Regions from separate parts of the Priestia sp. SIMBA_032 genome, predicted to be linked through region 2. Evidence: riboswitches for the same ligand, from Rfam matches in the RefSeq annotation. Region 2 holds a riboswitch; each other region holds the start of a gene.
The links. Region 2 has a riboswitch for cyclic di-AMP ahead of SB717_RS17175 (dicarboxylate/amino acid:cation symporter). Riboswitches for the same ligand answer to the same signal wherever they lie in the genome.

Region 1 (4,694 bases), 130 kb from region 2:
AAGATGGCCCCAAACACAAACATAATTGAAATCATCGTAATGGCTAGGGCCTTAAACACATGAAGAGGAAGAAGGCGTCTCTTTAATAGCACAATATCTTCCCTGCTTCGTAAAAATGCCCATACAGAAAAGACAATCACCACAAACGTCGTGAGTTTGATACCGCCTCCTGTTGACGCACTTCCTGCACCAATAAACATTAACAAAACCATTAAAAAGACCGTTGCGTCATGCAGGTGAGCTAAATCAATCGTATTAAAGCCAGCGGTTCTTGTTGTTACCGCTTGAAAATAAGAAGCCCATACTTTGTCTCCTAATGATAAACTTCCGAGTGTATGCGAATTGCTGTACTCTAAGAAAAAAATAAAAAGCATGGCAATCATGTTAATGGCGAAAGTGCTGATAATCATAATTTTTGAATGTAGCGTTAGTTTTTTATACGATTTTTTCACCCACATATCAGCAAGTACTGTAAACCCTAACCCACCAATGATGAACAAAAAAGAAATCGTTATGTTAATAATAGGATCTCCTACATACTGAACTAAGTTATCAGACAGTAGTCCAAACCCTGCGTTATTAAAAGCCGAAATTGAATGAAACAAGCTAAAGAACAGCCCCTTAGACCATCCGAATTCCGGAACCCAGCGTATCGCTAAAAAAATAAGTGCAATAAACTCAATTAAAAATGAAAAGATGAACAGCCTTTTAACTAGCAGGACAACTCCGCCGACGCTCGTTTGATTTAATGCTTGCTGAACGAGCATACGCTCTTTAAATCCAATTTTTTTACCTAGCATCATAAAAATCAGCACGGCAAATGACATAATGCCAAGACCGCCTATTTGAATTAACAGCATAATAATGGTTTGACCAATGACGGTAAAACGCGTACCTGTATCTACGACGGCTAAGCCGGTCACTGTCATAGCGGAAGTAGACGTAAAAAGGGCGTCTACCCAACGGATTGGCTCATTAGTAGAAAAAGGCATCATCAATAGAAGAGCACCGATAATAATTCCTCCGCCAAAAATGGAGACAAGCAGCTGCGGAGGGGTGAGTTTAATGATTTGTTTTTTCATAAGTTAAACTCCTTCTTCTTCAAAACGGTTCAAATCGCGATTATGTCCGATAACAATAAGCATATCTCCTTGTTCAATTATTTCATGCGCGGTAGGCGAAATCACCATTTCCCCGTCTTTTCGCTGAAAGCCGATAATGTTGCAGCCGTACTTGGCGCGGATATTTAAATCAAACAGCGTTTTATTATGAAGTTTTTTAGAGGCGACAATTTCGACAATACTATAATCCTTTGACAGTTCAATGTAATCAATGATTTTTTCTGACACCACGTGATGAGCAATCCGCTTAGCAATATCCCGCTCAGGGTGGATAACTTTGTCCGCTCCTATTTTCTCCAGCACCTTTTGATGATACATATTCACCGCTTTTACCCATACTTGCTTAACGCCCATATCTTTTAAAAGCATCGTTGCAAGAACGCTTGCTTCGATATCATCCCCAAACGAAATAAGAGCATGATCGACATTGCGAATACCTAGCCCTTTTAAGCTAGCTTCATCAATCGCGTTTGCCTGCACAACATATGTAGCTGAGTTGCTATATTTCTTTACTACCTCCTGATTGCGGTCAATAGCGAGCACATCCACATCCAGGTTAGCAAACTCTTCAACCAAACTTCCTCCAAAACGACCTAATCCCAATACAGCAAACTGTTTTTTCATAATGTATTTATTCCTTTCTTCAACTGCTGTGTGTTCTCTTAGCTTATACTTTTTCTAAAAAATTACATCTTTTTCTTAAAAAAAGCGCAAAAAAACACAGGAAGGCTCCTGTGTTTTTTCACACTCTTCCCCCTCAAAACGCTTGCGAAGTTAGCTGTCGGGTTCGGGTTTTAAGAGTAACCCTACCTTTTTAAGGATTCACCCCGGAGCACAATATGTGCGTAAATAATGGGTCCTCCGCTCCGTAATGGATTAAGCGATTTTTATTTAAATGTCTATGATCTATTTTTTAGAATAATGGATTCGATTCATGATACGTTTCACTTCACGAAAGCTATCTTACTCCTGTCGATTTTGTCTGTCAAGATATTTTTAAGAATGACATCACTTGCCCTGTAAGCTGCAAAAATCATATAAATCTAAACTGACAATGAGTTTGTGAAATTGATCAAACAAATTAATAACAGCCAAAAGCTCTAACAGCTGTGTATCACTGTAAAATTTCTTTAATTGATTCATATCAGCATCCGTCAAATCCCTTGGACTCACCCGGTACACATCAATGAATCGAAACAGCAGTCGATCTTTTTCTTCAATTTCTTCTTCTCTTAATACTTTTTGATTAAGCGTCTTATCACCTACATATGACATGCTCAAACACGTCTCACAGCCATTCACACCCGCTAGATAAAGCCTGATTTTTTCCTTTGTTTCCCTTTTTACTATATCGCTGTTCCAAAGCTTGTCGTATAGCTCATCATACAACCTTTTTACATGTGGAATTAAATTCAGTGCTTTTTCAAAATTTGTTCCCTCTTCGTTTGTTAACAAAACTCTTGCCATTTTTCACTCACTCCTTTTTAATTATTATAGTAAGAAAAATGGAGATTTTAGATAACATATAAAACATATTATCTTCTATTACTAATCAAATGAAATGTTAATAAGAAAGAAGGTTTTCAATTGAAAATTGATGAAATTGACTTATCGATTTTGCAGGCGCTGCAGCAAAACAGCCGTCTTTCCTTACGAGAGCTAGGAAAACAAATTAACCTGTCTCCTCCTTCAGTAGCAGAGCGAGTAAGGCAGCTAGAGAGCTTTGGTGTTATAAAAGGATATACAATCGATATTGATTATGAAAAGCTGCAGTTGCCCGTGTCGTGTTTTATTGAAGTAACCATGAAAAACGGAGAGCACGAGCGTTTTAAACGATTTATTTCTCAGTATCCCTATGCTTTATTCTGTGAACGTATCGCCGGGCAAGCCTGCTTCATTACAAAGCTTCAGCTTCCTCACCTGCACGTACTCGAACAATTTATTAATGAAATCACACCCTATGCCAAAACGATTTCACACATCGCCCTTTCCCATGTAGAGATGTCTTCTACATTATTGAGTCATATAAAAGATGAAAAGTGATTGAAACATATGTTCACCATACTAACGAAAAAATCCGAACGATTCATCGTTCGGATCTTCTTTCCACTAAACTACTTTTGTCCCAGCCTCTTTTATTCATCCAACAGCATAAAAAATAACCCTCCAAAACTGGAGGGTATAAATTTTCCGAATAATGAAAGTTTTACAACTTCATTTTATCAGGTGCCGACATTTCTGTCTACTTAAAAATGTAAAAGAACTCTCTATTAATAGAGAGCTCTTTTACCTGCTTGTTTTTTGAAAACAATCAATCTATATAAAAGGGAACTACCTAAGATTAAAAGTCACATGAAACCTTGGCAGTTCATCCTGGCTATACCGGTTGATATGATTCAAAACAAGTTCTTTCATCATTTCTTCTTTGGCTTCTGATTCCGTTTTTTTATCTTTTTGTTTTAAAATAAGAAGATAATAGACTTTACCCATTTTAATAGGCTCACTACTCTCTCCTATGTGCTGTTTTTTTAAAACATCTATAAAAGAGGGAGATAGACTTGAAAGCTTTAGATTATCATCATTCTCTATTTTGCTGATTATCTGAACATCAGCATATTTTTTTTGAACGTCTTGAAGCGATGTTCCCTTTTGCAGTTCAGCGGCAACAGCATCGGCATCATGTAAAGTGGAGAAAGCCAGCCGCGTAAAAGATACGCGCGTCAGATCGTTTTCAATACGTTTATAATAAGCAGTTAGTTCATCAGACGTAATTTGTTTACGGAAATATTCTTCTAATTTAAATTGATTCGTTAGCTGGCTGGTTACATCACTAGAACGAATATTTAACACTTCATAACCTTGTTTTCTTGTATCCTCGTCATATGAGCGTTTAATTTGCTTCCACATATCCTCGACTTGTTTTTGTACTTTATCGCTTGTCTTTAGATGCGAAATTAAAATTTTTTGCATAACAAGCTGCCGCAATAACTCTTTGCGGTAGCTTGTATCATTTAGCGGAGCATCCGGATTTAAGAACCCTTCAACGGCTAAAAAACGGTTGAATTCAGCTCCTGTCACCTTGCCTCCCTCATACGCTGCCAGTTCTTTGGCAGAAGATAGCTGACTAATTTCTACAGAAGGAAACATCGTGTTTGAATGCTTCCCTCCGCAGCCGGTTAAACATCCGAACGCTGTTAATACTGCTAGCAGCAGCTTTAACGGTGTTGAACTCATCCATTGTTATCCTGCTGCTCTGAAAGCTTCAGAGAAATGGTTTGTTTTTTTCCATTTCGGTACACGTCTAATTTTACCGTGTCTCCTACTTTGCGTTTTGTATATAGATATTGACGTAAATCACTGGATGTTTTGACTTCATTTCCATCGATGGCAACAATCACGTCTTTTGATTGTAAACCTGCATCAGAAGCAGAAGAGAACGGTTCAACCGTCGTTACGACAACTCCTTCAGATGTATCGCTTGTTAGGCCTAGCTGATCTTGTTTTGTTGCAGCTGAAAGCTGACCTACATCTTGAAGACCTACCCCCATATATGGACGCGTTATTTTTCCGTTT
Region 2 (4,694 bases):
CATCACGCCCGTACGCCCAACGCCAGTCATGACTTCATCGGCTATCCATAACACATCATATTTATCACAAATTTCTCTTATCGCTTCATAATAACCGGGAGGAGGTGTAAGCGCTGCTCCAGCTGCTCCTACAATGGGCTCTGTAATAAAAGCAGCAATATGTTCAGGGCCGGTTCGTTTGATAACTGTTTCCAATTCGTGAGCACAAGCAAGATTACAGGATGGATAGGTTTGATGAAACGGACATCGATAGCAATAAGGAGGCGAAACCGAAGGATAATCTTCAAGCAAAGACGAGAAGCGTTTTCGTCTTCCAACGTGCCCTGACATAGACAGAGCTCCTATTGTAATACCGTGATAGCTCATCCAGCGTGACAAAACCTTTGTTTTGGTTGGCTTCCCTTGCTCTTGAAAATGCTGAATTGCCGTTTTCATAGCCGTTTCAGTCGCTTCTGTCCCGCTGTTAACAAAAAAGCTCCACTGGAAATGATTGCTGCTTAATTCACATAGTTTCTTAGCTAAGGCTTCTGTTGGATCACTTGTAAACTGCGACCGATATACAAACGCAACTTTCTGTGCCTGATCGGTCATCGCATCAATAATTTCTTTTACGCCGTGTCCGATACTTGCTGTAACTGCCCCCGACGAAGCATCTATGTACCTTTTTCCATCTTGGTCGTACAAATAAATTCCTTTTCCATATGAAATAACTGGGTAGTCGTCGTCGAGCAGCGGCTTTATTACATGAGTTTTATTCATTTCCGCACTCTCCTTTCAAACATACACTCTTATTAAACTGTATGCTGAAACGAAGAGTTTCTTGCCAATAAAAAAAGCCCTAGCATATAGCTAGAGCTTTTACGCTTATTAAGCTGATTGCGTTACAGATTTATCGATACGTTTTGCTTCTGACTCAGCCACAATAACGGCACACGCAGCGTCTCCCGTAATATTTACAGATGTACGAAGCATGTCAAGCAAGCGATCAATTCCAATAATCAATCCGATACCTGCTACAGGCAAGCCAACCGAACTCAATACCATTGCTAGCATAATGAGACCAACTCCCGGCACACCTGCTGTACCAATACTAGCAAGCACCGCTGTCAATACAACCGTCACAAGAGCACCCAGCGACAGGTCAACGCCGTATACTTGTGCAATAAAAATAGTCGCGACACCTTGCATAATTGCCGTTCCATCCATGTTAATGGTAGCACCTAATGGCTGGACAAAACTGCTGATGGACTCCGGGACACGAAGATTTTTTTGAGCCACATTCATTGAAATCGGAAGCGTTGCATTACTGCTTGATGTACTGAATCCAACTGTCATCGCAGGAGCAAAACCTTTAAAAAATTCAATAGGATTACGTCTGGCCATAAGAGCGACTGATCCCCCATATGTTACAATCGAATGGATAAACAGTGCGAGCACGACTACAATCATGTACAGCCCCATCGCTTTAATTGCCTCCCAGCCTTGACTTCCAACCGCGGTTGCAAGAAGCCCAAATGTTCCGTAAGGAGCAAACTTCATCACTAGATTTACAAGATACATCATCAATTCATTGCCTTGCTCAAGTAAATTGTAAAGCCCTTTTGTTTTACTTCCAAGCATCGTAATACCAAAACCGATAAAGATAGAGAAAACGATAAGTTGAAGCATATTCCCTTCAGCCATCGCTTGAATTGGGTTGACTGGAATCATATTTAAGAATGTCTCTCCAACCGGCGGTGCTTTTTCGGCTTCAAAAGAAGCGTTTTTTGTATCAAAAGATCCAAACGTACCCGGTTTAATTGCATATGCTAAAATTAAACCAATAATAATCGCAACGGTTGTTGTAACTAGGAAGTAGGAAACTGTTTTAGCCCCGATTCTTCCTAGTTTTTTAGGATCTCCTAAACCTGCTACACCTAACGTGATAGAGAAAAACACAATTGGTACAACAAGCATTTTAATTAAGCTTAAGAAAATTTGGCCAAGCGGTGTAAACAAGTACTTGTCCAGCGGAGCAAAAGCACTTGGAGCAAAAGCATTGATCAACACTCCTACAACAGCACCAGCAATTAGCGCGATAATAATCTTTGTCGATAGCTTCATAGATTTACCTCCCATAAATAAATTATATTAGAATGATTCTAACTACCATACTTATTTTACCATGCATTGAGAGCGATAACACTCGAAATATACAATATATTAAAAATTTTCAGATTAATAGTTTAGGAATATTTTTAGCTATACAAAAAACCATGAGAATATCATGGTTTCATAGACCTGTTATTCCCTCACTGAATGCTTACGGAGTTAGCTGTCGGATTCGGGTACGTGAGTTACCCTACTTGATTTATTCAAGATTCACCCCAAGTACACTACGTACAAATATGGGTCCCCCGTTCTCTTATAAAACAAAAGAGATTAAGCAAATAATTTTCTTTAATATTTTTGCATGATAATAATTCTTACTTTAATTAAAATTCATTTTATATGTTTCTGTCAAGTTTTTATTCAAAAATAATGCAGGATTTTATCATAAAAAGTTGAGAATTGTTATATTTTAAAATATTTACATCATATTTCAATAAACCACAAACAGTTATTTAACAAGACTTAAAATCTAATGGATAAAAAATTAATTCAAAAAATAGTTTGTAAAGTGAACTTTCTCCTCATTAAATTACATTCATAAATTTGCATAATTATTCTAACACCCGCGTACTTTACTGCTTTCATAAATATTTTACTCAACAAAAAATAACTCTTTCCAACTGTTGATTTTATCCTTGTATTGCTTGATATACCCTCCCTAAAATTTCACTGAATTTATTGATGCAAAGAAATGGACATTGTCAATTCGCCTTATTCTATTTAATTCTGCTCACGATAGAAGGATGTATTCCGTCATACTTTTTAAAAAAGAGCGGGTAATTATCATATAAAACTATCGGAGTTGGAGCCGTACAAGTTCTTTATCTTTTACTTAGTCGCTTTCGTTATTTAACACATAAAAAAAAGAGGCCCTGACGGCCTCTTTTTTTATACAGTAACAGGTTCAGAACTTGCTTTGCGATTCTTTAATTTTTCAACAATGTCACGTGCTACCCACACACCGCACGCACTTGCCTGCGCGAGTCCTCGCGTAATACCAGCTCCGTCTCCTCCCACGTATAAACCGGAAATTTCAGTTTCAAACTTATCATTTAACTTCGGACGGGCGGAGTAAAATTTCGCTTCCACACCGTAAAACAGCGTATGTTCAGATGCTAACCCAGGCGTTACATGATCCAGTGCTTCTGTCATTTCAATTAAGCTTTTCATCGTATTGTAAGGAAGCACTAAGCCTAAGTCACCCGGTACAGCTTCTTTTAACGTTGGTTCTAAAAAGCCCTCTTTAATTCGAGTTGCTGTTGAACGACGGCCCTTTAAAATATCTCCATACTTTTGAACAACCAGGCCCCCGTTTGACAGCATATTAGCTAATCTTGATACTTCGTGCGCATATTCGTTCGGCTGATCAAATGGATCCGAAAATTTATGAGAGACAAGCAGCGCAAAGTTCGTATTTTGACTTCCAAGCTTCGGATCTTTGTATGCGTGTCCATTTGCTAACATAATACCTGAATGATTCTCTACTACCACATGTCCTGAAGGATTGCTGCAGAACGTTCTGACTCTTGTACCTACAGACGTATTATAAATGAATTTCCCTTCGTACAAGTGCTTGTTGATTTCTTCCATAACAACGTTAGATGTTTCGACTCGAACTCCGATGTCCACTTGATTGTTAATCATTTTTAAACGGCGTTTTTTTAGTAAGTCGCTCATCCACTTCGAGCCGTCTCGACCTGGTGAAACAACCACTTTATCAGCCGTAATTCTTTCACCATTCTTCAATTCGATACCGCGCACGATATGCTGACCATCTTCTTTTTCTGTTATTAAATCGGCTACTTCCGTTTTATACTGCATATCAATTTTTTCTTTTAAGTATTCATAAATGCTTTTTAAAATTTCTAAATTTTGCTCTGTTCCTAAATGACGCACCTGGGCACGCAATAGCTTTAATCCTGCTGCGTATCCGCGTTTTTCAATTTCACGAACTTTATCAGTTAACGGATCCGTAATCGTATCGGTTGCTCCGTGTTTTAAATTAATTTCATCCACATATTTAATTAAATCTACCACCTGTGATTCAGACAGATAATCCGTCATCCAACCTCCAAATTCACTGGTGATATTAAATTTCCCGTCTGAATATGCGCCGGCTCCGCCGAAACCATTTGTAATAGAACAAGCGGGCAAACAGCCAGCAAACTCTTTTTTGCCAACCGCAGGCGGACATTTTTCAATTTTTTTCTGAAGAATCGGACAATTACGTCGATAGATATCGTGTCCTTTATCGATTAATAAAATAGTTGCTTCCGGTAATTTTAACGTTAACTCATAGCAAGTAAAAATCCCAGCGGGTCCTGCCCCTACCACAATAACATCATAATTTGAGTTCATTGTACATTCTCCCATCATCTTTTTTTCTTTGGGTAAAAGATAAAAGTTATTGACCGAATTTTCTTTTTTTATTATCATTCGGTTATTTTCTAGCCATTTGATAATATATCAAAAACAAACCCTTTAGTCAACAATATACACGAACATTAAAATAAAATTTTTAAAAAACATTCGTTTTTATTCTA
Region 3 (4,694 bases), on a different contig from region 2:
AATTTAGAGCTAAGTGATACTGCTCGTCAATTTATCGCAGGTATCATCAAGCACGCACACAGCTTTACAGCAGTAACAAACCCTACTGTAAACTCTTATAAGCGTCTAGTACCTGGATATGAGGCTCCTTGTTATGTTGCATGGTCTGCTCGCAACCGTAGCCCATTAATCCGTATTCCAGCTTCTCGCGGCGTAGGAACTCGTGTTGAGGTACGTAGCGTAGATCCAGCTGCTAACCCATATTTAGCAATGGCTGTTCTATTAAAAGCTGGTTTAGATGGAATCAAGAACAACCTTGAAGCTCCAAAACCTATCGATCGTAATATCTATGTAATGACAAAAGAAGAGCGTGTTGAAGAAGGTATCGTAGATTTACCTGCAACATTAGCTCAAGCTTTAGATAGCTTCCAATCAAACGAAGTTATGGTTTCTGCATTAGGTGAACACTTAGCAGAACACTTCGTTGAAGCGAAAGAAATCGAATGGGATATGTTCCGTACACAAGTTCATCCTTGGGAACGTGACCAATACATGAGCCAATATTAATTCCTAAAAGTCCGAGAGGTCGTTTATACGTTCTCTCGGACTTTTTTGTTTTTTAAAATGATTAACATTCTGCATGCGTATATTAAATATCGAACTAAGCTGTTCATAAAACAAGTATAGCTGTCTGTCGTACAATTTACGGGAGGCTTTTTATTGTTTTGTTAGATAAAGGAAATAACTTGGTTATATGAATTAAAAAGGATAATCTTTTTGTCTCATTGAATCTATATGTAAAAGTAGTGTATAACAGATAGAGAGATTGTTTATGTGTTCACTCTGCACTTCAGTATAACTTCAGAGAATTTTCAGCCAGTCGTAGTATCATTAGAAAATACTGTGGGAGAGGAATGGAATGAAAATGCAAGAAGGAAATTTTTTTAAAGGCTTAGTAATAGGCATATTAATAAGCCTTCCAATTTGGATTATTCTCATTGTGATAGGCGTTCTGCTTTTTAAATAGGCTCGTTCTCATAATAGAATAGACAAAACTTTCCTTTTAGTGTATACTTTAAATGAAAATGATAATTATTATCATTTAATCAACGAATCAACACTCTGCATATAGCTGTCACTCCTTGAGAGCTATCCCTATTTAATATTCTGTCTACAACGCAGAATAAACCGCTACCTTTGAGTAGCGGTTCTTTTTTTAGTAATTTTCTACTTAGTAGGCTAGTATACGTAGCACTTTTTGCCTTCATGCATATGTTAAAAATAAGGAGGGACAAGTAATATGAAAAAAATCTATCTTGATGCAGGACATGGTGGGGCAGATGCAGGAGCAGTTGGAGCGAACGGACTGTATGAAAAAAACTTAGTTTTAAAAATTCAACAATATTTAATAAGCTATTTAAATAGCACCTACAGTGACTTTACGATTAAAACCACTCGTACCACAGATACTTTTTTATCGTTATCTCAGCGTGCTTCTCAAGCTAATTCGTGGGGGGCAGATGCATTTATGTCTATTCACGTAAATGCCGGTGGAGGAACAGGGTACGAAGATTATGTTTATAGAAGCGCCAGCAATGCCAGTAAAGCGTTTCAATCAATTGTACATGGCCAAGTACAGCCAACGCTGTTGTCGTATAATCATCCGAATCGCGGACGAAAATCAGCCAATTATGCGGTGCTTCGCTTAACAAATATGCCCGCAGTTCTCACTGAAATAGCCTTTATTGATAACAGCACAGATGCAGTACTTCTTCAAAACGAAGCATTTTTAAAAAGCATGGGTGAATCGTATGCAAAAGGAATTGCCGTCTATTTAAATTTACCTCGTCGTGCAGTTCCAACACCAAATCCAAATCCTTCACCTTCTGAACCGGGTCCAAAAACGTATATGATCAAGCAAGGAGATACGCTGTACAGTATTGCACAGAAGTACGGAATAACAGTACAAGCGCTTCAAGAAGCGAATACAGGGCTTTCTGATCCTTTAACCCTACAGGTTGGAAAAACAATTGTTATTCCTTCAGGAACTTCACCAACACCAACACTACCTTCGGAACAATATCCACTTCCAAATGGAATTTTAAAACAAGGTGATTCTGGAGAAGCTGTGAAACAGCTTCAAAGAGCATTAAACGCGGTGAATTTTAAAGCAGGGTCAGTAGACGGAATATATGGAGTACAAACGAAAGATGCAGTCAGACGTTTTCAGCTTGTGTATCTTCCTTATGATGTAGATGGCATTTATGGTCCTCAAGCAAAAAACAAGCTAGCAGCCGTTTTAAAAGCAAAAAGTTAAAGCAAGAAGGTCTTCTGCAAGCAGGCAGAAGGCCTTTTGTTTTCCCCTTAAAAGCGCCTTAAGCACTATTTTCTAGTTTACGTAAAATAATGCTTTACAAACCATTTGTACGGGAGTATATTATCTAAGAACAAAGGATAGTTATGAAAGAAACATGTTATCAATCATACTCTTTAACCGAAAATTATATTGACCTGTTATCGCTTAATTCGTCAGAAGTGGGGGACCCAAATTTGTGCATTGTCACTTGGGGTGAATCCTTTTTTAAAGGTAGGGCTACTCTCATAGCCCGAATCCGACAGCTAACCCCATAAGCGTTTTGGAGAGGAGGTTTAAGCTGTGTAAAAACGCTGAGAACCCTTAGTGTTTTTTTTGTGCGCTTTTTTAACATAAAAAGGTATTTTTTTAGGAATAATATCACTTATTCGTCAACTTGTAACGGAGCTTAGCAACGAACAGTAAATAGTAGCTAAGCAATCATCGGAGGGAAATTACGTGAACTATTCAGTTCTCAAGAGATTATTGATTGGAAAGCCGCTCAAAACAAAAGAGTTAGGCGATCAAAAGCTTAGTAAGCTTAAAGCACTGGCTATTTTATCATCAGATGCCTTATCTTCAGTGGCTTATGGAACAGAACAAATTTTGATTGTACTTGCGACAGTCGGCGTCCTTGCTTATTGGTATTCAATTCCAATTGCGATTGGGGTATTGGTGCTGCTGACGGCTTTAATTCTTTCATATCGTCAAATTATTTATGCGTATCCGCAAGGCGGAGGAGCTTATATTGTTTCGAAAACCAATTTAGGAGAAAATCCTGGGCTTATCGCTGGGGGATCACTGTTAGTAGATTATATTTTAACAGTTGCCGTGAGTGTTTCAGCAGGAACCGATGCTTTAACTTCGGCTTTTCCAACGCTGCATCATTATAATGTAGTAATTGCGTGTTTGCTGGTGATTTTTATTACCGTCTTAAATTTACGAGGTGTAACAGAATCCGCTTCTGTATTAGCTTATCCGGTTTATTTATTTGTTATTGCTCTTATTTTGTTAATAGCGGTGGGCTTCTTCAAAATAGTGACAGGTCAAGTTTCACCTGAGCTTCATACATCTCTCGGTACAGTGGTGCCAGGTATTAGTTTATTTTTATTATTAAAAGCTTTTTCGTCAGGCTGTTCGGCATTGACTGGTGTAGAAGCTATTTCAAATGCAGTGCCTAACTTTAAAGATCCAGGTGCAAAAAATGCTGTTCATACATTAATGCTGATGGGCGGTATTTTAGCCGTTTTATTCTCCGGCATCACGTTTTTAGCTTATTGGCTTGGCATTTCTCCAAAAGCAGATGAAACGGTTGTATCACAAATTGCATCGAGTGTATTTGGACGAAATGGATTTTATTATTTTATTCAAGGCACCACAGCTCTAATCCTAGTGCTAGCGGCGAATACGGGCTTTTCAGCTTTTCCTTTGCTTGCTGTAAACTTATCGTCTGATAAATACATGCCAAGAATGTTTCAAATTCGTGGCGATCGACTAGGCTATTCTAATGGAATTGTGACTCTGGGAATTGCTTCTATTGTCTTACTTGTAGCTTTTAAAGGAGCAACGGAACAATTAATTCCTCTTTATGCAGTTGGAGTGTTCATTCCATTTACGCTTTCTCAAACAGGAATGATTGTCAAATGGCTTAGAGAAAAGCCGGCCGGCTGGCAAGGAAAGCTAATTATTAACTTAATTGGTGCACTCATTACATTAACGGTGTTAATTATTTTGTTTACAACGAAGTTTTCACAAGTGTGGTCCGTTCTCGTTTTCTTACCGGTTATCGTTTATATTTTTCATCGCATTCATACGCATTATGAAGCGGTAGGAGAGCAGCTTCGCATTAAGCAAGGAGAAAAGATTGGAAAGCTTGAAGGAAGTGTGGTCATTGTTCCTGTAGCAGGAATGACAAAAGTAGTAGAAAATTCATTAAATTATGCAAGAACGATTGGCGATACCGTTATTGCAGTGCACGTGGCCTTTGATCGAGAAAGCGAAAAGAGAATGGAGGAGAAGTGGGAGAAGTGGCAGCCTGATATTCGTATTGTTACGTTTCATTCTCAATACCGCAGCTTAGTGCGGCCGCTGTTTCGATTCATTGATATGGCTGAGGAAAAAGCACGGGAAAATAATATGGCTATTACGGTCGTTATTCCGCAATTCATCACGAAAAAAAGTTGGCAAAACATCCTTCACAATCAGTCCAGTCTGCTGTTAAAAGCACATTTGCTTTACCGTAAAAATGTAATTGTTACAACTGTACCGTATCGTTTTAAAAAATAATGAACCATGACTAAAAACCTCCAACTTGTATGTTGGAGGTTTTTAATTTTTAAATTCACATACACTAACCGTAATC

Region 1: linked by a shared signal. The riboswitch ahead of SB717_RS17840 (potassium channel family protein) and the one ahead of SB717_RS17175 (dicarboxylate/amino acid:cation symporter) in region 2 are both predicted to bind cyclic di-AMP.
Region 3: linked by a shared signal. The riboswitch ahead of SB717_RS09970 (APC family permease) and the one ahead of SB717_RS17175 (dicarboxylate/amino acid:cation symporter) in region 2 are both predicted to bind cyclic di-AMP.

What each region holds. Positions count from the first base shown of each region.
Region 1 covers NZ_JAWRXD010000005.1:150,437-155,130, reverse strand. The annotation lists gene SB717_RS17845 (TrkH family potassium uptake protein) at 1-1,082, opposite strand, end outside; gene SB717_RS17840 (potassium channel family protein) at 1,086-1,745, opposite strand; cyclic di-AMP (ydaO/yuaA leader) riboswitch at 1,870-2,014, opposite strand; gene SB717_RS17835 (carboxymuconolactone decarboxylase family protein) at 2,130-2,588, opposite strand; gene SB717_RS17830 (Lrp/AsnC family transcriptional regulator) at 2,709-3,164, shown strand; gene SB717_RS17825 (peptidyl-prolyl cis-trans isomerase) at 3,453-4,355, opposite strand; gene SB717_RS17820 (S1C family serine protease) at 4,352-4,694, opposite strand, start outside.
Region 2 covers NZ_JAWRXD010000005.1:24,614-29,307, reverse strand. The annotation lists gene SB717_RS17180 (aspartate aminotransferase family protein) at 1-759, opposite strand, end outside; gene SB717_RS17175 (dicarboxylate/amino acid:cation symporter) at 868-2,103, opposite strand; cyclic di-AMP (ydaO/yuaA leader) riboswitch at 2,284-2,438, opposite strand; gene SB717_RS17170 (NAD(P)/FAD-dependent oxidoreductase) at 3,040-4,509, opposite strand.
Region 3 covers NZ_JAWRXD010000002.1:789,641-794,334, forward strand. The annotation lists gene glnA (type I glutamate--ammonia ligase) at 1-546, shown strand, start outside; gene SB717_RS09965 (N-acetylmuramoyl-L-alanine amidase) at 1,280-2,296, shown strand; cyclic di-AMP (ydaO/yuaA leader) riboswitch at 2,488-2,628, shown strand; gene SB717_RS09970 (APC family permease) at 2,792-4,618, shown strand.